DNA from 2 places in the Actinoallomurus sp. NBC_01490 genome. Region 1 is predicted to be linked to the other one. Evidence: riboswitches for the same ligand, from Rfam matches in the RefSeq annotation. Region 1 holds a riboswitch; the other holds the start of a gene.
What was found. Region 1 has a riboswitch for cobalamin ahead of cobN (cobaltochelatase subunit CobN). Riboswitches for the same ligand answer to the same signal wherever they lie in the genome.

Region 1 (11,332 bases):
GTGTTCTTCCAGCCCAGGCCCTGGTCCTCCAGCGGGGCGCCCTCGGGCTCGGGGCCGATGGCGTCCGCCGGGGCCGCGCCGTGCGTCTTGCCGAACGTGTGGCCGCCGGCGATCAGGGCGACGGTCTCCTCGTCGTTCATCGCCATGCGGGCGAACGTCTCGCGGATGTCGCGCGCCGCGGCGAGCGGGTCCGGGTTGCCGTTCGGGCCCTCGGGGTTGACGTAGATGAGGCCCATCTGCACCGCGGCCAGGGGCTTTTCCAGCTCACGGTCGCCGCTGTAACGCTCGTCGTCCAGCCAGCCGGTCTCCGGACCCCAGAAGACGTCCTCGTCGGCCTCCCAGGCGTCCTCGCGTCCGCCGGCGAAGCCGAAGGTCTTCAGGCCCATCGTCTCCAGGGCGACGTTGCCGGCCAGGATCATCAGGTCGGCCCACGAGATCTTCCGGCCGTACTTCTTCTTGACCGGCCACAGCACGCGGCGGGCCTTGTCGAGGCTCGCGTTGTCCGGCCAGCTGTTGAGGGGCGCGAAGCGCTGCTGACCCGCTCCGGCGCCGCCCCGGCCGTCGCTGACGCGGTAGGTGCCGGCGCTGTGCCACGCCATGCGGATGATCAGCGGCCCGTAGTTCCCGAAGTCGGCCGGCCACCAGTCCTGCGAGTCGGTGAGGACGTTGGCGATGTCCTGCTTCACGGCAGCGAGGTCAAGGCTGTTGAACGCCTCGGCGTAGTCGAAGTCCTCGCCCAGGGGGTTGGCCATGGGCGGGTTCTTGACGAGCAGCTTGAGGTTGAGCCGATCCGGCCACCAGCCGCGGTTGCCGCCGCCCTGGGTGGGATGCGGCGCGCGCCCGTGCGCGACCGGGCACCCGCCCGCGCTCTCGTTCGTCTCTCCAACAACGGCGTCAGGAGTGTCAGCCACGGGAATCCTTCCGATTTGTGGTGGAACAGTCGGGGCACAGGCCCCAATAGATGACCTCGGCCTCGTCGATCGTGAAGCCCTGGTCGTTGGAAGCTGTCAGGCAGGGGGCATCGCCGACCGCGCAGTCGACGTCGGCGACGGCACCACACGACCGGCACACGGCGTGGTGGTGGTTGTCCCCCACGCGTCCCTCGAACCGCGCCGGGCTGCCGGCCGGCTCGATGCGGCGTACGAGCCCCGCCGCGGTGAGGGCGTGGAGTGCCTCGTACACCGCTTGAAGGGAGACATGGCCCACGCGATCGCGCACTCCGGACGCGATCGCCTCGACGTCGAGGTGGTCACCGTGCCGGACGGTCTCGAGCAACGCGACCCGGGCGGCGGTCACCCGCAGGCCGGCACCGCGCAACTCCTCGGCAGGGGTGGGAGTCTGGGATGCGGTCATGGCGCCAGACCTACCTTCATAACGCGAATGGTCCAAGACAACGAACGACGCAAGTCTAGACCCGCACCGGTCCATGGTCGCCCCTTTCGCCACGACATTTCACCGTGACGTGCGACGCCCGTTACCCTCCGCCTTTCAAGACCGTCGTCGAGCGGGGCCCGCTACTCGCCGCCTTCGAGGTCGCCTTCGAGGCGCAGGTAGGTCTCGCGGAGGCGGTCGAGGGTCTCGGGATCCGGTTCGGCCCACAGGTCGCGGTCGGCGGCCTCCAGCAGGCGTTCGGTGATGCCGCGCAGCGCCCAGGGGTTCGAGCGCTCCATGAACTCCCGGTTCTCCGGATCGAAGACGTACTCCTCGGCCAGCTTCTCGTACATCCAGTCGTCCACCACGCCCGCCGTCGCGTCGTAGCCGAACAGGTAGTCCACCGTCGCGGCCAGCTCGAACGCGCCCTTGTAGCCGTGCCGGCGCATCGCCGCGATCCAGCGCGGGTTGACCACCCGGGCGCGGAACACCCGGTGGGTCTCCTCGCCGAGCGTCCTGGTCCTCACCTGTTCCGGCAGCGCCGAGTCGCCGACGTACGCGGCCGGGCTGCGGCCCGTCAGCGTGCGGACCATGGCCACCATGCCGCCGTGGTACTGGAAGTAGTCGTCGGAGTCGACGATGTCGTGCTCGCGGGTGTCCTGGTTCTTGGCGGCGACCGTGATGCGCCGGAACGCCGCCTCCATGTCGCCGCGCGCCTCGCGCCCGTCGAGGCCGCGCCCGTACGCGTAGCCGCCCCACACGGCGTACACCTCGGCCAGGTCGCCGTCGTCGCGCCAGTTGCGCGCGTCGATCAGCGGCAGCAGGCCCGCGCCGTACGCGCCCGGTTTGGAGCCGAAGATGCGGCTCGTGGCGCGCCGCCAGTCGCCGTGCTCGCGTGCGTCCTCCAGCGCGTGCGCCCGCAGGTGGTTGTCGGGTTCGTCCAGCTCGGCGACGGCCGCGATCGCGTCGTCGACGAGGGTGATGACGTGCGGGAACGCGTCGCGGAAGAAGCCGGAGATGCGCAGCGTCACGTCGATGCGCGGGCGGCCGAGCTCCTCGCGCGGGACCACCTCGACGCCGGTAACCCGCCGGGAGGCCTCGTCCCACACCGGCCGCACGCCGATCAGCGCGAGGACCTCGGCGATGTCGTCGCCCTGGGTGCGCATCGCCGAGGTGCCCCAGACCGTCAGGCCGACGCTGCGCGGGTACTCCCCCGTGTCGGCGAGGTGACGGGCGATCAGCGAGTCGGCCAGGGAGACGCCGACCTCCCAGGAGTTGCGGGAGGGGATCGCCTTCGGGTCGACGGAGTAGAAGTTGCGCCCGGTCGGCAGCACGTTGACCAGGCCGCGCGTCGGCGAACCCGAGGGTCCGGCCGGGACGTACCCGCCGTCCAGCGCGTGCAGGACGGCGTCGATCTCGCCGGACGTGGCCTCCAGCCGCGGCACGACCTCGCGCGCCGCGAACTCCAGCAGCCGTACGACGTCCGGATCCGCCGACCCGAGCACCTCGGCGCAGACCGCCGGCGTCTTGGACGCGTCCCACCCGAGGGTCTCCATGCCGACCACGAGCCGCCGCGCGACCGCCTCGAGCAGGTCGACGACGTCCGAGGCGGTACGGGCCGGGCCGTCGGCGATCTCGGTGAGGCCGCCCGCGTCCGCCGGGGCGCCCGGCTCGGCCAGCAGCGCCTTCTCCTCCAGCCCGTACCGGGCGGCGACGGCCGCGCGCAGTCCCGGCAGCGCGCCGGATCCGCCGGTCCACACCTGGGCGGCCCGCAGCACCGCGAGCACGAGGTTGACCCGCTGCTCCGGGTCCGGCGCGTCGCCCAGGATGTGCAGGCCGTCGCGGATCTGCACGTCCTTGACCTCGCACAGGTACCCGTCCACGTGCAGGACGAAGTCGTCGAAGGCGTCGGCGTCCGGCTCGTCGGACACGTGCAGGTCCTGGTGGAGCTGGGCCGCCTGGACGAGGGTCCAGATCTGCGCGCGCACGACGGGCAGCTTGGCCGGGTCCAGCGCCTGGACCGTGGCGTACTCGTCCAGGAGCTGTTCGAGCTTGGCCAGGTCGCCGTACGTGTCCGCGCGGGCCATCGGCGGCACCATGTGGTCGACGACGACGGCGTGGCCACGGCGCTTGGCCTGGGTCCCCTCGCCCGGGTCGTTGACGATGAACGGGTAGACCAGCGGCAGGTCGCCCAGTACGGCGTCGGGCGCGCACTCCGCGGACAGGCCCAGGCCCTTGCCGGGCAGCCATTCGAGCGTGCCGTGCTTACCGAGGTGGACGACGGCGTCGGCGCCGAACGTCGCGTCCAGCCAGCGGTAGGCGGCCAGGTAGTGGTGCGACGGCGGCAGGTCGGGGTCGTGGTAGATCGCCACCGGGTTCTCCCCGAAGCCGCGCGGCGGCTGGATCATCAGCAGCACGTTCCCGAACCGCAGTGACGCGAGCACGATCTCGACCTTCCCCCGACCAACCGACCCCGACCGACCTCCCGGGCCGTCCGTGTACAGCTCGCCCGGCGGCTCGCCCCAGTGCTCCCGTACGGCCTCGCGCAGCGAGTCCGGGAGCGAGGCGAACCAGCGTTCGTAGTCCTCCAGCGGCACCCGCGCCGACGCGGCGCGGAGCTGTTCCTCGGTCAGCCACTCCACGTCGTGGCCGCCCGCCGCGATGAGCGAGTGGATCAGCTCGTCGCCGTCGGCGGGGTGGTCGCCGACCTGGTAGCCGGCCTCCTTGAGCGCGGTCAGCAGGCGTACCGCCGAGACCGGGGTGTCCAGGCCGACCGCGTTGCCGACACGCGCGTGCTTGGTCGGGTACGACGAGAGCACGATCGCGAGTTTCCGTTCGGCGGGTGGCGTGTGACGCAGCCGCGCGTGGCGCACGGCGATGCCGGCGACGCGGGCGGCGCGCTCGGGGTCGGCGACGTACACCGGGATGCCGTCGGGCCCCTCCTCCTTGAAGGAGAACGGCACCGAGATCAGCCGCCCGTCGAACTCGGGGATGGCCACCTGCATGGCCGCGTCCATCGGCGACAGCGCCGCGTCGGAGGCCTCCCACACCTCCCGCGAGGTCGTCAGGCACATGCCCTGGATGACCGGGACGTCCAGAGCAGCCAGCGCACCGGCGTCCCAGCCGTCAGTGTCGATGGTCGCGCTCCCCTCCTCACTCGCTGCGCGGGCGGCTCGTCCCTCACCGACCGCTCCGCTCGCTCGTCGGCTCGCCGCTCCGGCGGACGCACCGGCCGCGAGCACGGTGACCACGACGGCGTCGGCACGGCCGAGCAGCTCCAGCAGGCCCTCGTCGACCGAGCGCAGCGAGCCGCAGAACACCGGCAGGGCGTTGCCGCCCGCCGCCTCGATCCGCTCGCAGAGCGTGTCGACGAACGCCGTGTTGCCGGACAGCTCGTGCGCCCGGTAGAAGACGATCCCCACCGTGGGCCGGTCCGCCCGCGTCTCGTGCTCGCCGTGCACGCCGTACTCGGGCATCCGCTGCGGCGGCGCCCAGGGCTCCTCGTCGCCCGGCGACAGCATCCCGGCGAGGAAGCGGCGTAGTTCGCGCAGGTTGCCGACGCCGCCTTCGCGCAGGTAGTCGAGGGCCTCGGCCGCGACGCCGGCGGGAACGGTGGACAGCGCCATCAGCTCGGCGTCGGGCGTGGCCTCGCCGCCCAGCGCGACCAGCGGCAGGCCGCGCCGCCGCAGGTCCTCCACGCCCTCGCGCCAGGTCTTCAGGCCGCCCAGGAGCCGGACGACGACGGCGTCGGCGTCCGCGCAGAGGGCGTCGAGGTCGGCGAGGGCGAGCCGGGTGGGGTTGCCCGTGAGGTACCCGGCGGAGCGGGCCGACAGCAACTCGGTGTCGGCGGTGGACAGCAGCAAGACACGCACGTGTGGGTCCTTCCCTCGGGGGTCCTCGCCCCGGCTCGGGTGCCGATCGCCGACGGCGGGAAGTCTCCTGACTCTCGGGTCACCGCACACCCGCGGCCTTCCGGCTCGTCGCCGTGGCCGTACGTGCGGGTGCGCTACCCGATCACAGTTGCGGGACAGCCCCGGAATCGCACCGGGTTCCTTGCCTCGCCGTCGCGCGGCCAGTCTACGAGAGGGAGATTCGCCACGGCAGGGGCGCTACGTGCCGTTCGTCGCGGTTACCGTGGTGGACATGAGCAGCTCGGCTCTCATCGCGGAGCGTGCCGACGTGACACCGCCGGCGCGCGTGGCGCCGCTGGTCGCCCGCTACTCCGGCTACCGCTACGAGGGTCTGCCGGCGGGCACGCACCGGGGGTTGCCCTCCCAGTACGTCACCGTGGTGCTCAGCCTGGGCAAGCCGACCCGTACGACCCAGCCCGGCCGTGATTCGGACGCGACGGGATTCGCGGCGCTCGCCGGGGGGATGCACACGCGCCCGGTGCTGATCGAACACGACGGCGACCAGTACGGCGTCCAGCTCGACCTCACTCCGCGGGGAGTCAGGACGCTGCTGGGGATGCCGGCCGGCGAGCTGTCGTCGACGGTCGTCCCACTCGACGGGCTCCTGCGCACGCGGGCGGGTGAGCTGATCGAACGCCTGGCCGAGTCGGCCTCGTGGCCCGCGCGGTTCGCCGTCCTCGACGAGGTGCTGTCCCGCGACGCCGGCCGGCCGGGCGCGCCGTCGGACGAGGTGCGCCACGCCTGGGAGCTGATCACGCGGAACGCCGGCCTCGTGCGCGTCGCGGACATCGCCGCCGAGGTCGGCTGGAGCCGGCGGCACCTGGCCGCGCGGTTCACCGCCGAGTACGGCCTGACGCCGAAGGAGGCGGCACGCGTCGTACGGTTCCAGCGGTCCAAGCGGCTGCTGTCGCGGCCGGACCGGCCGGCGCTCGCCGAGGTCGCGGCCGTGTGCGGCTTCTATGACCAGGCGCACCTGGCGCGCGAGTGGAACGAGCTCTGCGGCTGCCCGCCCTCGGCGTGGCTGACCGGCGAGGATCTCCCATTCATCCAAGACGGGGGCGAGGACGCCGTCGGACGATAGGGCCATGAGCGAAACCATGATCTGGCCGTCGTTCCGCTACTCCGACGCCCACGCCGCCATCCGGTTCCTGGTCGACGCCTTCGGCTTCGAACGCGTCGCCGTCTATGAGAACGGTGACCGCGTCGACCACGCCGAACTCCGCTGGCCGCTCGGCGGCGGCGTCATGCTCGGCAGCTCCTCCCGCGAGGACAGCTCCATCGCCGGTCTGCCGGCCGGCACCGGATCGGTCTACGTCGTGACCGATGACGTGGACGGCCTGTTCAAGCGGGCGTGCGCGGCCGGTGCCACCGTCGTACGGGAGCCGCTCGACGAGCCGTACGGGCGCGGTTTCACCGTGCGCGACCCCGAGGGCGTCTTCTGGAGCTTCGGCACCTACGCGGGGGCGGGGAGCTGACCCTACGGCGTCACCACCGGGCAGCCGAGCCACTGCTCGACGCGGCTCGGTGGTGGCGTCGTCCCCTGGGAGACCGCGAGCCGCAGCGGTGCGAAGTCGCCCTGCGGCCGCTCCGCCGCGAGGCGACCCAGGAACGCCGACGTCGACAGCAACACGCTGGCCCGGTGCCGCCGCACCCCCTCGGCGACCAGGGGGATCGAGCGCTGCCGCGAGTCGAGGATCGCGCACGAGCCGGTGAACAGCGGAAGGAAGATCGTGTTGCGCAGGCCGACCGGGTCGTAGGTCTTCGACACCGAGAACAGCACGTCGTTCTCGCGCAGCCCGAACGGCTCCATCGCCAGGTAGGACTCTTCGGGGTCGCGGTGGGCGTACGTCGCGGCGTGCTGGCCGTACGCCGGTGCGTCGGGCAGCACCGGGTGCGGGTCGGCGGAGGCCGCGGCGGGCAGCGCGCCGATCAGCTCGACCGGCGTGATCGTATGAGGATGGCGTCCGGGCGTGCAGACCGCGAAGGCCGCCGGGGGCAGCGCCGAGGCGTCCGGATCGGCCAGTACCGCGACCGCGCCGATGCGTACGGCGCCGAGGAAGGACCAGACGAGCTCCATCGAGCCGGGCAGCGCGATCGCCACGCGGTCGCCCGGCGCGACGCCGTACGCGCGCAGCAGTGACGCGACGCGGGCCGCGCCCCGGTGCACCTCGCCGTGGGTGTAGACGTCGTCACCGCACAGGAACGCGGCCCGTTCAGACCAGCCGAACGCGTGCGTCCACTGCCTGAGCACCTCCGCCAGATTCGCATCCGGGGATGGTCCGGGCATGCGCGCTCCTCCCCATCGTGGGCCCCCCAGCGACACTAGGCCGGGCGGCCGTGCCGGGACAGACCCGGAGCGTGATCAAATAGATTCTGAGGAGGCCATCTGTGGACACCCTTCGGGTCGCGTTGATCGGTTATGGCACCGGAGGTGCCGTCTTCCACGCTCCGCTCATCTCCGCCGCGCCGGAACTCGAACTGGCCGCCGTCGTGACGGCCGACCCCGACCGGCGGGCGAGCGTCCGCAGCCGGTACCCGGACACGGAGATCCTGGATCGTACGGACCCGGTGTGGGCGGGTGGATACGACCTGGTGGTGGTCACCACGCCGAACCGCTCGCACGTCTCCCTCGCCCGCGCGGCGCTCGACGCCGGCCTGCCGGTCGTGGTCGACAAGCCGGTCGCCCCGACCGCGGCCGAGGCGCGGTCGCTCGCCGGTGGCCCGCTCGTGGTCCCCTTCCACAACCGGCGCTGGGACGGCGACTTCCGCACGGTCGCCCGGCTGTGCTCGTCGGGCGCGCTGGGCCGGGTGCTGCGGTTCGAGTCGCGGTTCACCCGCTGGCGCCCGCAGATCAAGCCGGGCTGGAAGGAGACCGCCGACCCGGCCGCCGCCGGCGGCGTCCTGTACGACCTGGGGTCGCACCTCATCGACCAGGCGATCACCCTGTTCGGCCCGCCGTCTTCGGTCCACGCGGAGATCGACGTCCGCCGCCCGGACGCGGAGGCCGCCGACGACGCGTTCGTGGCCCTGACCCACGCGAACGGCGTCCGGTCGCACCTGTGGATGAGCGCCATCAGCGCCGACCTGGGCCCGCGCTTCCGCGTGCTCGGCGACAGGGCGGCGTACACCTCGTACGGGCTGGACGGCCAGGAGGCCCAGCTCCGCGACGGCCGGACACCGGACGACCCCGGGTTCGGCGTGACACCGCCGGAGGCGTACGGGCTGCTCGGCACCCCGGGCCGGACACAGCCGCACCCCACCGAGCACGGCCGCTACCAGGACTTCTATCCGGCGGTCGCCGCCGCGATCCGCGGCGAGGCACCCCCTCCGGTGACGCTGGACGACGCCGTCGCCGGCCTGGAGGTCATCGAGACGGCGCTGGGCCGCGTGCTCTAGATGAGTCGTCCGCGGGTGTCCGCGCGACCGGGAATGTTCGCTCCCGCGCGTAGTCTCGACCGATGACGGGCGGAGCGTGTTCCGGCGTCACGGCGCCGGGGGCGGGTCGGCGATCGGGGTGTTCTGGGCGGCGGCCAGCCACCAGGTGCCCTGCCGTTTGATCAGGACGTACATCGCCATCTCGGAGAAGCCCGGCTCGGTCAGGGCCCGCCGGCGGATGTGTGCGACGGCCACGCCCGGCGCCGGCGCGAGGACCTGGACCGGCTCGAACCGCGAAGGCGGAGCGACTCTCTTCGCCATGAGCTTGTGGTGGATCTCGTTGAGCGGCGTGTAGCCCGCCAGCGTGCGCCCGTAGGGGCTGCCCCAGAGGATGTCTCCGGCGAACATCCGGTCGTACTCGTCCGCGTCGACGGTGTCGCCGCCGGCCTGGAGCGTCTCGATGAGCCGCTCCACCGCCGCAGAGGCCTCGGCGTCCTCCGCGGGCGAGTGCAGGTGCGGCCGCTCGCCGTCCGGCGGCGGGGCGGCGCGCAGGCCCCTCAGCGACCGGCCCCACCGCGCCAGGCCGGTGAGCATCCGGCGGCGCGCCTCGTCCTGTCGCGCCCGTGGTGCGCACCGGCCCTGGTCGTCGAAGTCCTCGAAGAGGTCGAGTGCCACCTGCGGGCCGACGCCCGCCATACCGAGCTCGGCGGTGACGCCGCGCAGGTGCTCGACGGCCCTGACCCCGCCGCCGGTGCCGTAGCCGGCGAAGGCCACGGCCTTGTCCTGCCACTCGGCGTACAGGTGGTCCAGCGCGTTCTTCAGCACGGCGGTGGTGGAATGGTTGTACTCCGGTGACACGAGCACGTAGGCGTCGAAGCCGGCGACCAGCTCCGCCCAGGCCTTCGTGTGCTCCAGGGCGTACCGGCCGAACGCGGGCGGTTCGGGTTCGGCGAGCATCGGCAGGCCGACCTCTTCGAGGTCGACGACGGTGAGATCGAGGGCGAGCTCGCCGGGTTCGGGGCCGGCGCAGATCCACTCGGCGACCGCCCGGGCCCGCCGGGCCGGGCGGGTGCTGCCGACGAGGACGCCGACCTGCAGCGTTTCGGCCATGATGTTCCTCCTGTACGTCTCGTGGTGAGATGGCCGAGACGCTAGGGGGTCAAGTGAACTTGAACGCAAGCCCGCGCGACCGCGGGGCCGCGGAGTGGCACGTCTCCGGCCTCACGGTCGGCCAGGTCGCCGAGCGCATGGGCATCGCCAGGTCGGCGGTGCGCTGGTACGCCGACCAGGGCCTGCTGCCCTGCGAGCGGACGAGTGACAACCAGCGCCGCTTCTTCGCCGACGTGCTGTGCCGCGTCGCGATGATCCGCGCGGCGCAGCGGGTCGGGCTCACCCTGGAAGAGATCCGCGTGGCGCTCGCGGCCCTCCCACCCGGTCGGCCGCCGGCCTCCGAAGACTGGAACAGGCTCGCCGAGCGACTGCGCACGGTCATCGTGGAACGCGTGGACCAGCTGCTGAAGCTGCTGGATGAGTTCGAGCCGAACCCCGCCTGACGTGGTCGTTACTTGCGCACCCCCCTCCGGTGACGCTGGAGGACGCCATCGCGGGCCTGGAGGTCATCGAGGCCGCGCTCTCCCCCACTCGCCAGTGCGGTCCCCCGGGAACCGACGATGTCCCTCTCCCGTCGAACCCGATCATGGGTGGGGTCATGGATGAAGGGCGTCAGCTGATCAACGGGCGCTACCGCCTGGTCGAGGTGATCGGGCAGGGCGGTATGGGCACGGTCTGGCGCGGTCATGACGAGATGCTCGACCGCGAGGTCGCCATCAAAGAGGTCACTCTGCCGCCCGGCCTCGACGATGACGAACGTGCCGAACTCAGCACGCTCGCCCTGCGGGAGGCGCGTGCCACCGCCCGGCTCAACCATCCCGGGATCATCACGATTTACGACGTCATCGACGACGACGGCGTCCCGATCATCGTCATGGAACTCCTCCCCGGCCGTTCACTCGCCGACATCCTCAAAGAAGAGGTACGCCTGCCGTACCGGCGCGTCGCCGAGATCGGGAGGGCGGCGCTGGAAGCGCTGCGGGAGGCGCACGCCGCCGGCGTCGTCCACCGTGACCTCAAACCCGCCAACATCCTGATCAGCGACCGGCGGATCGTCATCACCGACTTCGGCGTCGCCCAGCGGGTCGGCGAGCGCACCGACGAGCCCGGAGACATCACCGGCACCCCGGCGTTCATGGCCCCCGAACAGGCCGAGAACGCCGCCGCCAGTCCCGCCGCCGACCTGTGGGCCCTCGGCGCCACACTCTTCAACGCGACAGAGGGCAGACCGCCGTACGAGGGCCCGGACCACGCCACCGTCCTGCTGACCCTGCTCACCCAGGACCCGCCGGCTCCCGTGCGCGCGGGTCCGCTCGCACCAGTGATCACGGCGCTGCTGCGCCGTGATCCGGAGCGGCGTCTGAGCGCCGAGGAGGTCGCCGACCGGTTCGCGGAGATCCTGCGCGAGGAGCCCGACGGCGCGACGGCCAGGGCCGCCATCCCCCAGAGACCGGCCATCGCGCCCGCTGCCACCGAGAAGCCGGCGGTGAGCGAGAAGCCGGCCGCGCCGTCGCCGCCGAAGACCGCCGGCCCGGCTCGCTCGGACGAGGACTCTCCCGTACGGA
Region 2 (11,332 bases), 3.5 Mb from region 1:
CCTCGGTGAACTCCACGGGCTGCCCGGCCTGGCGCGTCTGCTCCACGAGCGTGCGGAGGTCGCCGACGGACGGGGTGTCGATCTGGGTGTCGTGGTCGGGGTTGAGCAGGTCGAGCAGGTGCCGCAGGTCGGTGATGGCGCGTCGGCCGGTGTCGGTGACGGCGGTCAGGGTCGCGTCGAGGCGGTCGGGTGCGGCGGTCAGGTAGCGCGCGGCCTCGGCCTGTACGACCATGGCCGTGACGTGGTGGGTCACGACGTCGTGGAGTTCGCGGGCGATGCGGGTGCGTTCGGCGGTGAGGGTGGCCTCGGCGATACGGCTCCGGCGCTCGACCTCGGCGGCCCGGGTGGAGCGCAGCCACGACCCGATGCCCCACCCGAGAGCCAGCCCCACGTAGAACGTCGCGAATCCGCCCAGCTTCTCGGTCCCGCCGAGCCGGTGGAGCTCCACCGCCAGCACGACGTACACCGCGGACAGGACGGCCGCGGTGGCGCGCCGGTGACGTTCCAGGTGGGCGCCCGTGCTCAGCAGCGCGAAGGACAGTGCGGTGCTCGCGACCATGTGGTAGCCGCGGAGCTGTGTGACGACGAAGCCGAACGAGATGAGGGCGATGCAAGCGGCCGGCCACCGTCGGCGCACGGCGAGCGGAAGGGTCTGGAGGGCGAGCAGAGCGATCGCCAGGTCGTCGAAGGGGCGGGCCGGCAGACCACCGACATGCGTCTCGTGGCCGTGGAACACCGGCAGGAACGACGCGACGATGAACAGCAGCGCCAGCGGGAGATCCCGGACTGTGACGTCCCATCGGTGCCACAGGTCCGGGATCCGCCGGATGTCGATCACTGGGCGAGGGTAGCGGTAGCGGTGGTCTGGGTGTTGCGTCGGCGGGGGACGAGGTTGCCGCGGCGGTGGGCGATCCACAGGAACACGGCGGTCAATACGATGCCGAAGAAGATCGCGGAGGGGGCCGCTTCGGGTCCGAACTCGCCGCCGGTGATCATGGCTGGGCCGGACATCGTGCTGTGCAGCAGGCCGTCGTTTTGCCCGTTGCCGGACACCTCGGTGCTGAAGATGGCGGCCTCGGCGAAGTTCCAGCCGAAGTGCAGGCCGATCGGCACCCACAGGTTGCGGGTGGCGGCGTAGGCGGCGGCCAGGGTGCCGCCGGCCTCCACGGCGATGGCGAGTGCGCCCCATAGGGTCGCGTCCGGGTTGAGCAGGTGCCATCCGCCGAACAGCACGCTGGTCACCACCATCGCCACCCAGGTGCCGGTGCGTCCTTCGATGATCCGGAACAGCACGCCGCGGAACATCAGTTCTTCGGTCAGGGCGGCGGCGGCCATGAAGCCGAACAGCCCGACGGCGCCCATCACCGAGCCGAACCCCTCGACCCGGTAGTCGCCGTTGAAGGCGATGTTGCCGATCACGGCGCTGAACCACGCGACACCGATCAGCGTCCCCACACCGAGGCGGGCAGGGGCGCCTTTGAGGGCCACCTCCACCGGCGCGCGACGCTCGGACCAGCGCACCATCCGGGCGTAGACGAACACCGCGAGCACGGCCGTCGCGACCCCGACGACCAAGGTCAACAGCGCGTTGTCCTGCACCCCGGCCACCAGCTGCCCGCCGATGAACGCGACCACCGCGACCGGCAGGAGCTGCTTCAACAATCGCATGACGAATCCTTCGTGAAATTTCTTAACGAGATTCCGCGGCCAGCGCCGCGGCGACACCGAAAACGTTAGGGATTCCCCCACCGGAAATCGTCACCGCGCGGTGGACACTCCCTTGTAGCTCGCACGGGGGACAAGCGATCCCCGCGAGTGTCCACCGTGTGGTGACGATCCGGAGGGCCTCGAGGCCATAGCGTTATCGACATCGCCGATCGCTGATTATCGCCAAATGGAGGACGTTATGATTCGCAATATCAAGGCATCCGCTGTGATCGCGCTAAGCTGCGCGGTGGCAGGAGCGGGACTTACCGGCTGCAAGTCCGACTCGAATACGGCTCCGTCGGCATTCCACAGTGCCGGTGCGCACAAAACCGATAAGCCCTTGCCATCGGGGACCGAGAAGATCAAGATCGACGGCCGGTCGGTGAACGTGTCCTGCTCGGGCAGCGCGGCGAAGGGCAAGCCGGTCATCGTCCTGCTGGCCGGGCTCGGTGACGGGTTGGAGAAGATGGCCGGCCTCCAGAAGACCCTGAGCGAGAACAACCGGGTCTGCTCCTACGACCGCCTCGGCGAAGGCGCGAGCGACCAGCCGGATGGCCCGCAGACCTTCGCCGACACCGGGAAGATCCTGACCGGGGTGATCGACCGGGTCGCCGGCCACCGTCCCGTCGTCCTGGCCGCTCACTCACTGGGCGGGATGATCGCCGCCAGGTACGCCCCCGCCCACCGGGACAAGGTCAAGGGCCTCGTCCTGATGGACGCCACCTCCCCGACCTCGGTCGCCGACATCTCCTCGGGGATCCCGGAGTCCGCCACCGGAACCGCGGCCCAGCTGCGGGCGCAGACCCTCGCGGTCGACAAGGGGCAGAACCCGGAGAAGCTCGTCATCACCGACGGGAAGGTGCGCTCCGCCGGAAACATCCCGGTAGAGGTGATCAAGCACGGCAAGCAGTACCTCGCCGCGGCCGTTCCCGAGTACGGGCAGCGCCTGGAGCAGTTGTGGACCGCGGGCGAGCGCAAGTGGCTCGCCGTCTCCCGCCGCAGCAGGCTGAGCACCGCCGCCCAGAGCGAGCACTACATCTACGTCGACCAGCCCGACGTCGCCGTCCACGCCATCCAGCGCGTCGTCTCGCAGGTCGCACGTTAGGGCGAGCGATCGGCCGACTCTTCGAGTCCTCCCTTCGGTAACGGATCTCGTGCGGATGGCGCTGTAGGCGATGTGTGGCGGTTACCCCTGAACCGCCGCGCCTCCGGCCGCCTCGGGGTTACCTCGTAGCCCCGGGGCGGCCTTTTCCGTAGCAAGAGGCGACCCGACCCGTGCTCGCCGGCGCCCGTCCGGGCGAGGGGCGGTTGAAGGGCTCCGCCTCCTCGGTAACGGATCCGGAAGGGCCGGCGGTGTAGAGGGATGGTGACATCGCGCGGCCCCACCTGCGGGGCCGCCGCGCAAAGCCCGCCCGCCCCGGGATCCAGACGCCCATCTCCCGGGGCGGGCGGCGGTTCGGCCCAAGCCCGGTGGCCGGACCGGGTCGCCCACCCAGCACCGCGAAAGGAGCCAGCCCAGATTGGCGCGCACTCCGGTTACCGCCCTCGCGGCCGTCCTCCCGGCCGCCGCCTCGTCGGAACGACGTGGCGAGAGGCGATGAGCGCCGCGCAGCTCACCGGTGCGGCCCTGGTCCTGGCCGGTCTGTTCGGCCTTGCGTTGTCCGTCCGGCACGTGGTCGGCGGCCGCCGTACGAGCCGAAAGCGCCGGCGGCCCTCACACCGCCGTCGCTGAGCCGTACGGCCCCGTCCCACACCACCGCGCGGCGGCCCGGCGTCGGCGGCGACCGGACCGGCGCGACGAGGGTGACCGCGACGCTCCACACCCCGGATCGGTGCACATTCGCCGCACACATGCCTTTCTGGGGGAAATGCCGCATCATTGCGCGGGTGAGTCATGCCGAGGAACTGCATCCCCCGCCCTGGCTGGCCGCCGACCGCACCGGCGCCGAGCACGAGCCCGACGCCCTCCTGCGAGCCGCGCGAGAAGGGGACGAAGACGCGTTCCGCACGCTGTACCGGCAGATCCACCCCCGGCTGCTGCGCTACGTACGGACCCTGGTCGGCGACGACGCCGAAGACGTCACCTCCGAGGCATGGCTCCACATCGCACGCGACATCGCCATCTTCAAGGGCGACATCAACGGCTTCCGCGGCTGGACCGTGACCATCGCACGCCACCGCGCGCTCGACCACCTCCGCCATCGCAAACGCCGCCCCGTGGCGCAGACCCCCGTCGACGAGCTCCCCGAACAGACCGCACCCGAGGACACCGAGACGACGGCCCTGAACTCACTGTCCACCGAGGCCGCCCTCGCGCTCATCGCACGTCTCCCCCACGACCAGGCCGAGATCATCATCCTGCGCGTCGTCGTCGGCCTGGACGCCAAGACCGTCGCCAAGATCATCGGCAAACGCCCCGGCGCCGTACGCACCGCCGCCCACCGCGGCCTGCGCCGCCTCGAGCACCTCATCAACGACCTGGAGCCCCCGCGATGAACGACGACTCCGGCCTCGATCCCGACACCGCCGAACGGATGCTCCGCGGAGAACCCACCGGCCCTCCCCGCCTCGCCCGGCTCCTTGCCGCCGCCTCGGCCCCTCCGGAGACCGGACGAGCCGAGGGCGAACAGGCGGCCCTCGCCGCGTACCGTGCGGCCCGGCTCGGCAGCCGGGCACGGCGAGGCCGGCGGATCCCCGCCCTGCTCAGCCTCAAGGCGGCCCTGATCGGACTCGCGCTCCTCCTCACCGGCGGCGTCGCCGTGGCCGCGACCGCGCATCACCTCACAGCCCCGCCGGGAGACCGGCGGCCCCACCACACCAGGACGGCGGACACGTCCACGACGCTCCTGACCCGCGACACACCACGACGATCCGTACGCCCGACCGCCGGGCGGCCGGCCCCGCGGCCCGCGCACCCCGCGCCTCCCCGTCCACGGCCGACGCCGCACCAGAAGAACAAGACGCACCCCGTCAACACCCCGAAAGGCAAGGCGAAGGGCAATCCTCACAAAGGCGCGCCGGGTGGCTGACCACGGCCTCCGCCGGCCTCAGAACGTCTCGTCGAGGCTCACCGTCCCCTCGACGGCGACCTGGTAGGCCGACACGCGGCGTTCGAAGAAGTTCGACAGCTCCTGCACGTCCTGCAGCTCCATGAACGCGAACGGGTTCTCCGTGCCGTACCGGATCGGCATGCCGAGGCGGGCGAGGCGCTGGTCGGCGACGTTCTCCAGGTAGGCGCGCATGTCGGTGGCGCTCATGCCGGGCAGGCCGTCGCCGCACAGGTCGCGGGCGAAGGCCAGCTCGGCGGCGACGGCCTCCTCCAGCATCGCCGTCACCTGCCCGGTCAGCTCCTCGTCGAACAGCTCCGGCTCTTCGGCGCGTACGGTGTCCACGACGCTGAAGGCGAACTCCATGTGCATGGACTCGTCGCGGAAGACCCAGTTCGTGCCCGAGGCCAGGCCGTTCAGCAGCCCGCGGGAACGCAGCCAGTACACATAGGCGAAGGCGCCGTAGAAGAACAGGCCCTCGATGCACGCGGCGAAGCAGATCAGGTTGAGCAGGAACGCCCGCCGGTCCGCCTTGGTGCGCAGCTCCCGCAGCTCTCCGATCGAGTCGATCCAGCGGAAGCAGAACTCCGCCTTGTCGCGGATCGAGGGGATGTTCTCCACGGCGGCGAACGCCCTGACCCGCTCGTCGTGGTCGGGCAGGTAGGTGTCGAGCAGGGTCAGGTAGAACTGGACGTGCACGGCCTCCTCGAACAGTTGCCGCGACAGGTACAGGCGTGCCTCGGGCGCGTTCAGGTGGGCGTACAGGTTCAGCACCAGGTTGTTCGCCACGATGGTGTCGCCGGTGGCGAAGAACGCGACCAGCCGGTTCACCAGGTGCAGTTCCTCCGGCGTCAGCCGGGCCAGGTCGGCGAGGTCGGAGTGCAGGTCCACCTCCTCCACCGTCCAGGTGTTGCGGATCGCCGCGCGGAACCGGTCGTAGAAGTCCGGATAGCGCATCGGCCGCAGCGTCAGATCCATACCGGGGTTCAGCAAACTCATTGGCACGCCTCGCAGGCCTCGGGGTTCTCCAGGGAGCAGGCGACCGCTTCGGCCACCGGGGTCACGGTCGTCTGGGCGATACGCGTCGCCGGGCGTGACCGCAGGTAGTAGGTGGTCTTCAGGCCCGAGCGCCACGCGTAGGCGTACATCGAGGACAGCTTGCCGATGGTCGGGCTCGCCATGAACAGGTTCAGCGACTGGGCCTGGTCCACGTACGGCGTCCGGGCGGCGGCCAGGTCGATCAGCGCCTTCTGCGGGAGTTCCCACGCGGTCCGGTACAGGGCGCGCAGGTCGCCGGGGAGCTCCTCGATCCCCTGCACCGAGCCGTCGGCGCGCTTGATCGCGTCGCGGACCCGCGGCGTCCACAGCCCCCGCTTCTTCAGGTCCGCCACCAGGTAGGTGTTGATCTGCAGGAACTCCCCCGACAGCGTCTCGCGCTTGAAGACGTTGGACACCTGCGGCTCGATGCACTCGAAGCAGCCCGCGATGGAGGCGATGGTCGCGGTCGGCGCGATCGCCACCAGCAGCGAGTTGCGCAGCCCGACCTGCCCGATCCGGGCGCGCAGCGCGTCCCACTCGGCGGCGTGCACCGGCGCGGCGTCCGGCCAGTGGTCCGGGTGCAGGACGCCGCGGGCGGCGCGGGTCCGGCCGTACTCGGGATGTGGGCCGTACGTGGCCGCCAGCGCCGCCGACTCCCCGTACGCCGCGAGCGCGATCTCCTCGGCGATGCGGGTGGACAGGGCCAGCGCCTCGGCCGAGTCGAAGGGCAGCCGGAGCCGGAAGAAGACGTCCGCCAGGCCCATCACGCCGAGCCCGACCGGCCGCCACCGCCGGTTCGCGTTCGCGGCCTCCGGCGTCGGGTAGAGGCCGCGGTCGATCGTACGGTCCAGGAACCGCACCGCCGTACGGGCCGTCGCCCGCAGCCCCGCCCAGTCGACCCCGTCGTCGGTCAGGTGCGCGGCGAGGTTGATCGAGCCGAGGTTGCACACCGCGGTCTGGGAGTCGTCGGTGACCTCCAGGATCTCGGTGCACAGGTTCGACAGGTGCACTACGTTGCCGGGCTCGGCGGTCTGGTTGCAGGCGCGGTTGGCCGCGTCCTTGAACGTCATCCAGCCGTTGCCGGTCTGCGCGAGAGTGCGCATCATCGCGCCGTACAGCCGCCGCGCCGGGATCTGGCGCACGAACCGGCCGTCGGCCTCGGCCGCCCGGTACGCCCGGTCGAACTCCTCGCCCCACAGGTCGACCAGCTCCGGCGCCTCTTTGGGGTCGAACAGCGACCAGACCTCATCGGCCTCGACCCGGCGCATGAACTCATCCGGCACCCAGTTGGCCAGGTTGAGGTTGTGCGTACGCCGCGCGTCCTCGCCGGTGTTGTCGCGCAGTTCGAGGAACTCCTCGACGTCGGCGTGCCAGGGTTCGAGGTAGACGCACGCGGCGCCCTTGCGCCGCCCGCCCTGGTTGACGGCGGCGACCGACGCGTCCAGGGTCCGCAGCCACGGCACGATCCCGTTCGAGTGGCCGTTCGTGCCCCGGATCAGCGATCCCCGGCTGCGGACCCGGCTCCAGGAGATCCCGATCCCGCCCGCGTACTTGCTGAGCCGCGCGACCTGCCCGTACCGCTCGTAGATCGCCTCCAGCTCGTCGCGCGGTGAGTCGAGCAGGAAGCAGGAGGACAGCTGCGGGCGGGCGGCGCCGGAGTTGAACAGCGTCGGCGAGCTCGGCAGGTACGCCAGCCGCGACATCAGCCCGTACAGCTCGGCGGCCTCCCCCACGTTCCCGGCCAGTCCGCACGCCACGCGCAGGAAGAAGTGCTGGGGCCGCTCCAGCACCCGCCGCGTCGTCGGATGCCGCAGCAGGTACCGGTCATAGACCGTCCGCAGCCCGAAGTAGGTGAACCGGTCGTCCGCGCCGTGGTCCACCAGGGCGTCCAGCGCCGCCGCCTCGCGCGCGACGAACCCGGCGGTCTCCTCGTTCAGCAGGCCCTGCTCATAGGCCGCCGCGACGGACTCGGTGAACGTCACCGGCCCGGTCTCCTCGGCGATCGACCGGGCCAGCAGGCGCGCCGCCACCGTCGAGTAGGCGGGGTCGGTGATCACCAGCGCGGCGGCCCGTCGTACGGCCTCGGCCAGGTCGCCGGCGTCGCCGACGCGGAGCGGGTCGGCGTCCGGCAGACCGGCGCAGGCACGCTCGATCTCCGCGGCGAGCGTGCGCTCCGGATCGGCGTCCGACGTGGGCGGCGCGATGAGCTGTTGTGTCACGTGCTCTCTTCCTCGCGAGCTTCTTTCACTGGGTTCCCTCTCACACCGTTTTGCCGCAGGAGGCACAGGCGCACCAGGAACACGAGAACCATACATGTAGTGGCATCAGCACGACAGCACCCCTAGATGTTGGGGGTGTCGTCGACTGTGTCCCTGTACGCGGGCGTGCCGAAGACTCCCGGCGGCCGACCTGCCGGGAGTCGTCTCGCGTGGAGCCTTATGCCGTGGCCGGTGCCTCCGCGGACCGTGGTTCGCCGGCGGTACGGGCGAGCAGGCGCTCGGCCATCGGCGCGAAGCACAGGCCGATCGCGGCCCACATGATCGCCTGGGCGGCCACCGAGTACAGGCGGAAGGAGAACAGCACGTCCGCCGGGAAGCCCGGGTAGACGATCCCTCCCTGCGGGTTCCTGAGCGGCGGCGGCGTCTCCGTCGCGTGCCGGCCGTACTCGTGGACGTTCGCCGACAGGTGTCCGAACGAGGGGAGCGCGAACATCACGATGCCGAGCGCGACGACGCAGGCCAGCCCGGCCAGCAGCGTCGCGTTCCAGTTTCCGAACCGGGGCCTCAGCTTCTGCCCCAGCCAGACCGCCAGGACCAGGAACGCGATGGAGAACCCGACCATCAGCAGGTACAGGCCGCCCCGCGCGCGGATGGTCTCCTCGTGACCGATCGCGGGCGGGTCGGCCGGGTACTTGACGAAGGGGATCAGGTAGAAGCCCAGGAAGCCGCCGAGGGCGACCAGCAGCGCCAGCGTCCGTGGCCGCAGGTTCCCGGTGCGGCCGCAGGCCAGCAGGTAGGCCACCGCGTACAGGCCGCCCATCGCGGCGCCGAACACGATGACGCCGGCGCCGATCCCCACGTTGGCCTGGACCGTACGGCTGAAGAGGTCCGGCTCCGCGGCCTCGGGGGTGATGCCCGCCGCCTTGTCGAGCAGGGCCTGGGCGGCGTCACGCCCGCTCTCGTAGTCGATGGCCGCCCGGATCTGCGGCTCGGCGAAGATCCGGGCGAAGACGAACGCCAGGATCCCTCCGATCGCGCCCACGAGCAGCCCACGCACGATGAATCGCCGTTCCACGGCGTACTCCTTCGGGTGCGGTGTCGCGGGATCAGTGGCAGGGGAACCCGAGGAAGTGGCGCGCGTCGTGCACGAACTCGTGGATGTACATGTTGTCGCCGAACACCGAGGTGGCGCCCTGGTCGACGCCGATGAAGTAGTACGCGGCCAGGCAGAGCAGCACGGTGCCGAACAGCCACAGAGCGGCCCGGGCGCCCGGCACGACGACGGGTGTCGTACGGGTGGTGGGCAGCGTCGAGGTGGTCATCGCAAGAGCCTCCTAAAGGGATCCGGCGTCCCTGTCACGGGTGGAGCGCTTCTGACGGCGGAGGGTCTGACTTTCCGGCCCGTGGGCCGGATCACAGTGGCGCGACCGTGCCGGATTTGCACCGGCTTCCTCTTACCATCACGTTCGTCCGGATCGTACGACCGGCGTTCCGGACCGTCAACAGCGCGGGAGGTCGCACTCCATGACCGAGCGAAGCGAGGGAATCAAAAGACGCGCCCCTGCGGTGACCCCTCCGACGAAGGAGGGCTCATGACCGTTCGTATCGTGCTGGTCAGCCACGCGGCCACCGCCACGACCCGGCAGGCCCGCTTTCCCGGTGACGACGAACCGCTCGACCCGCGCGACGCCGAGACGGCGACCGCCGGACAGGGAGTGCTGCGCCGCGTCACGACGACCTACCGGGGTCCGGAGGAACGCTGCCGGCAGACCGCCGACGCGCTCGGACTCGACGCGGTCGCCGACCCCGCGCTGGCCGACCTGGACGCCGGTGCCTGGCGGGGTACGACCCTCGCCGAACTGGAGGCGAGCCACCCCGCGGACCTGTACGCCTGGCTGACCGACCCCGGCGCGGCCCCGCACGGCGGCGAGTCCGTGTCCGCGCTGGTCGCCCGCGTGGCGCGCTGGCTGAACGAACTCCCCACCGGCCCCGCCCGGATCGCGGCCGTCACGCACCCCGCGGTCGTCCGCGCCGCCGTCCTGCACACCCTGGGCGCCCCGCCGGAATGCTTCTGGCGTCTGGACGCCGGCCCCCTGACCCAGACCTGGCTGAGCCGCGACGGCGGACGCTGGCGGCTACGCGAGACCGGTCACCCGCTGATCCCCCGCGGCCGCGCCTCCTAGGGCGCGTCTCAGGTCTCGTCGTCGCCCCAGACGCCGGTGACCAGGCGGATGTAGTGGCCGGCGGGCGGCAGGCCGGGGTCCGGTGCGGCGCCGAGCATGGCCAGGGACAGGTGGGCGTGCGTCTCGGCGACTTCGGCGAGGGCGTGCCGGCCGCCCGCGGTGTACCAGTTGGCGACGCCGCTGCACATCTGCAGCAGGGCGAGCCGCGCCACCGAGGGGTCCGGGACCTGGAACGTGCCGGACGCCTGGCCCTTCTCGATGACCGATTCCCACAGGTCCTCGTACTCGTCGCGGAGCGCGACGATCGGACGGCGGCGCTCCGGCGAGAGCGCGCGCAACTCGGTGTCGACCACGAGCGTTTCGGACCGCCGCAGGGCATGAGCCACGACATGGGTCTGCACCAGGCCGTTCATCGCGGCCACCGGTGAGGGTGACTCCGTCAGGACCTGGCCGGCCGCGGTGAGCAGCCGGTCCAGGCTCGTCTGCATGATGTCGACGAGCAGGTCTTCCTTGGTCCCCATGTAGTGGTAGAGCGTCGCCGAGGACAGGCCGGCCGCGTCGGCCAGCTCACGGATGCCCGTCCCGTGGAAGCCCTTGGCGGCGAACAGCGCGACCGCGGCGGCGCGGACCCGGCCGTCCGGCTGGGGCGGCCGGCTCACTGGACGTTCCACCGGTAGCGGGTCCAGCCGCCGACGGGCTCGGCGCCGATGCTCCGGTAGAAGCTCTCCGCCGCGTCGTTGCCGTGCGCGACGTCCCATTCGAGGCGGCCGCGGGTCAGCGACCGCAGGGCGGACAGCAGCTCGCGGCCCAGGCCGTACCGCCGGTACTCGGGCTTGATGTACAGGTCGTCCAGCCAGATGCCGGGCCGGGTGTCCCAGGAGGAGAACGTCGGGTACCACAGCGCGAACCCGGCGACGGCGTCCGGCTCGTCCGGTGGCGAGGCGATGTGGGCCCAGGCGACCGGATGCTCCCCGAACAGCGCCTCGTAGGTCTCCTGCCGGTCCAGCCGCACCCGGTCGGCGACGCCTTCGTGCGCGGCGTGGGCCAGCAGCAGGGCGCAGATCTCCTCGAAGTCGGCGGGTTCCGCGGGTCGTACGGGCATCAGACCTCCTCGAGCCGTCCGCCGACGAGGGTGGCC

Region 2: linked by a shared signal. The riboswitch ahead of OG417_RS51950 (CbtB domain-containing protein) and the one ahead of cobN (cobaltochelatase subunit CobN) in region 1 are both predicted to bind cobalamin.

The regions. Positions count from the first base shown of each region.
Region 1 is NZ_CP109433.1:2,907,141-2,918,472, reverse strand. It holds gene katG (catalase/peroxidase HPI) at 1-911, opposite strand, end outside; gene OG417_RS14070 (Fur family transcriptional regulator) at 904-1,353, opposite strand; gene cobN (cobaltochelatase subunit CobN) at 1,515-5,243, opposite strand; cobalamin riboswitch at 5,304-5,426, opposite strand; gene OG417_RS14060 (helix-turn-helix domain-containing protein) at 5,515-6,363, shown strand; gene OG417_RS14055 (VOC family protein) at 6,368-6,757, shown strand; gene OG417_RS14050 (AMP-binding protein) at 6,760-7,569, opposite strand; gene OG417_RS14045 (Gfo/Idh/MocA family oxidoreductase) at 7,671-8,678, shown strand; gene OG417_RS14040 (NAD(P)H-dependent oxidoreductase) at 8,766-9,767, opposite strand; gene OG417_RS14035 (MerR family transcriptional regulator) at 9,821-10,210, shown strand; gene OG417_RS14030 (WD40 repeat domain-containing serine/threonine protein kinase) at 10,366-11,332, shown strand, end outside.
Region 2 is NZ_CP109433.1:11,231,240-11,242,571, forward strand. It holds gene OG417_RS51905 (sensor histidine kinase) at 1-838, opposite strand, end outside; gene OG417_RS51910 (CPBP family intramembrane glutamic endopeptidase) at 835-1,668, opposite strand; gene OG417_RS51915 (alpha/beta fold hydrolase) at 2,048-2,812, shown strand; gene OG417_RS51920 (hypothetical protein) at 3,305-3,439, shown strand; gene OG417_RS51925 (RNA polymerase sigma factor) at 3,595-4,203, shown strand; gene OG417_RS51930 (hypothetical protein) at 4,200-4,736, shown strand; gene OG417_RS51935 (ribonucleotide-diphosphate reductase subunit beta) at 4,755-5,753, opposite strand; gene OG417_RS51940 (ribonucleoside-diphosphate reductase subunit alpha) at 5,750-8,011, opposite strand; gene OG417_RS51945 (CbtA family protein) at 8,229-9,086, opposite strand; gene OG417_RS51950 (CbtB domain-containing protein) at 9,118-9,333, opposite strand; cobalamin riboswitch at 9,373-9,527, opposite strand; gene OG417_RS51955 (histidine phosphatase family protein) at 9,604-10,194, shown strand; gene OG417_RS51960 (TetR/AcrR family transcriptional regulator) at 10,203-10,853, opposite strand; gene OG417_RS51965 (GNAT family N-acetyltransferase) at 10,850-11,296, opposite strand; gene OG417_RS51970 (amidohydrolase) at 11,296-11,332, opposite strand, start outside.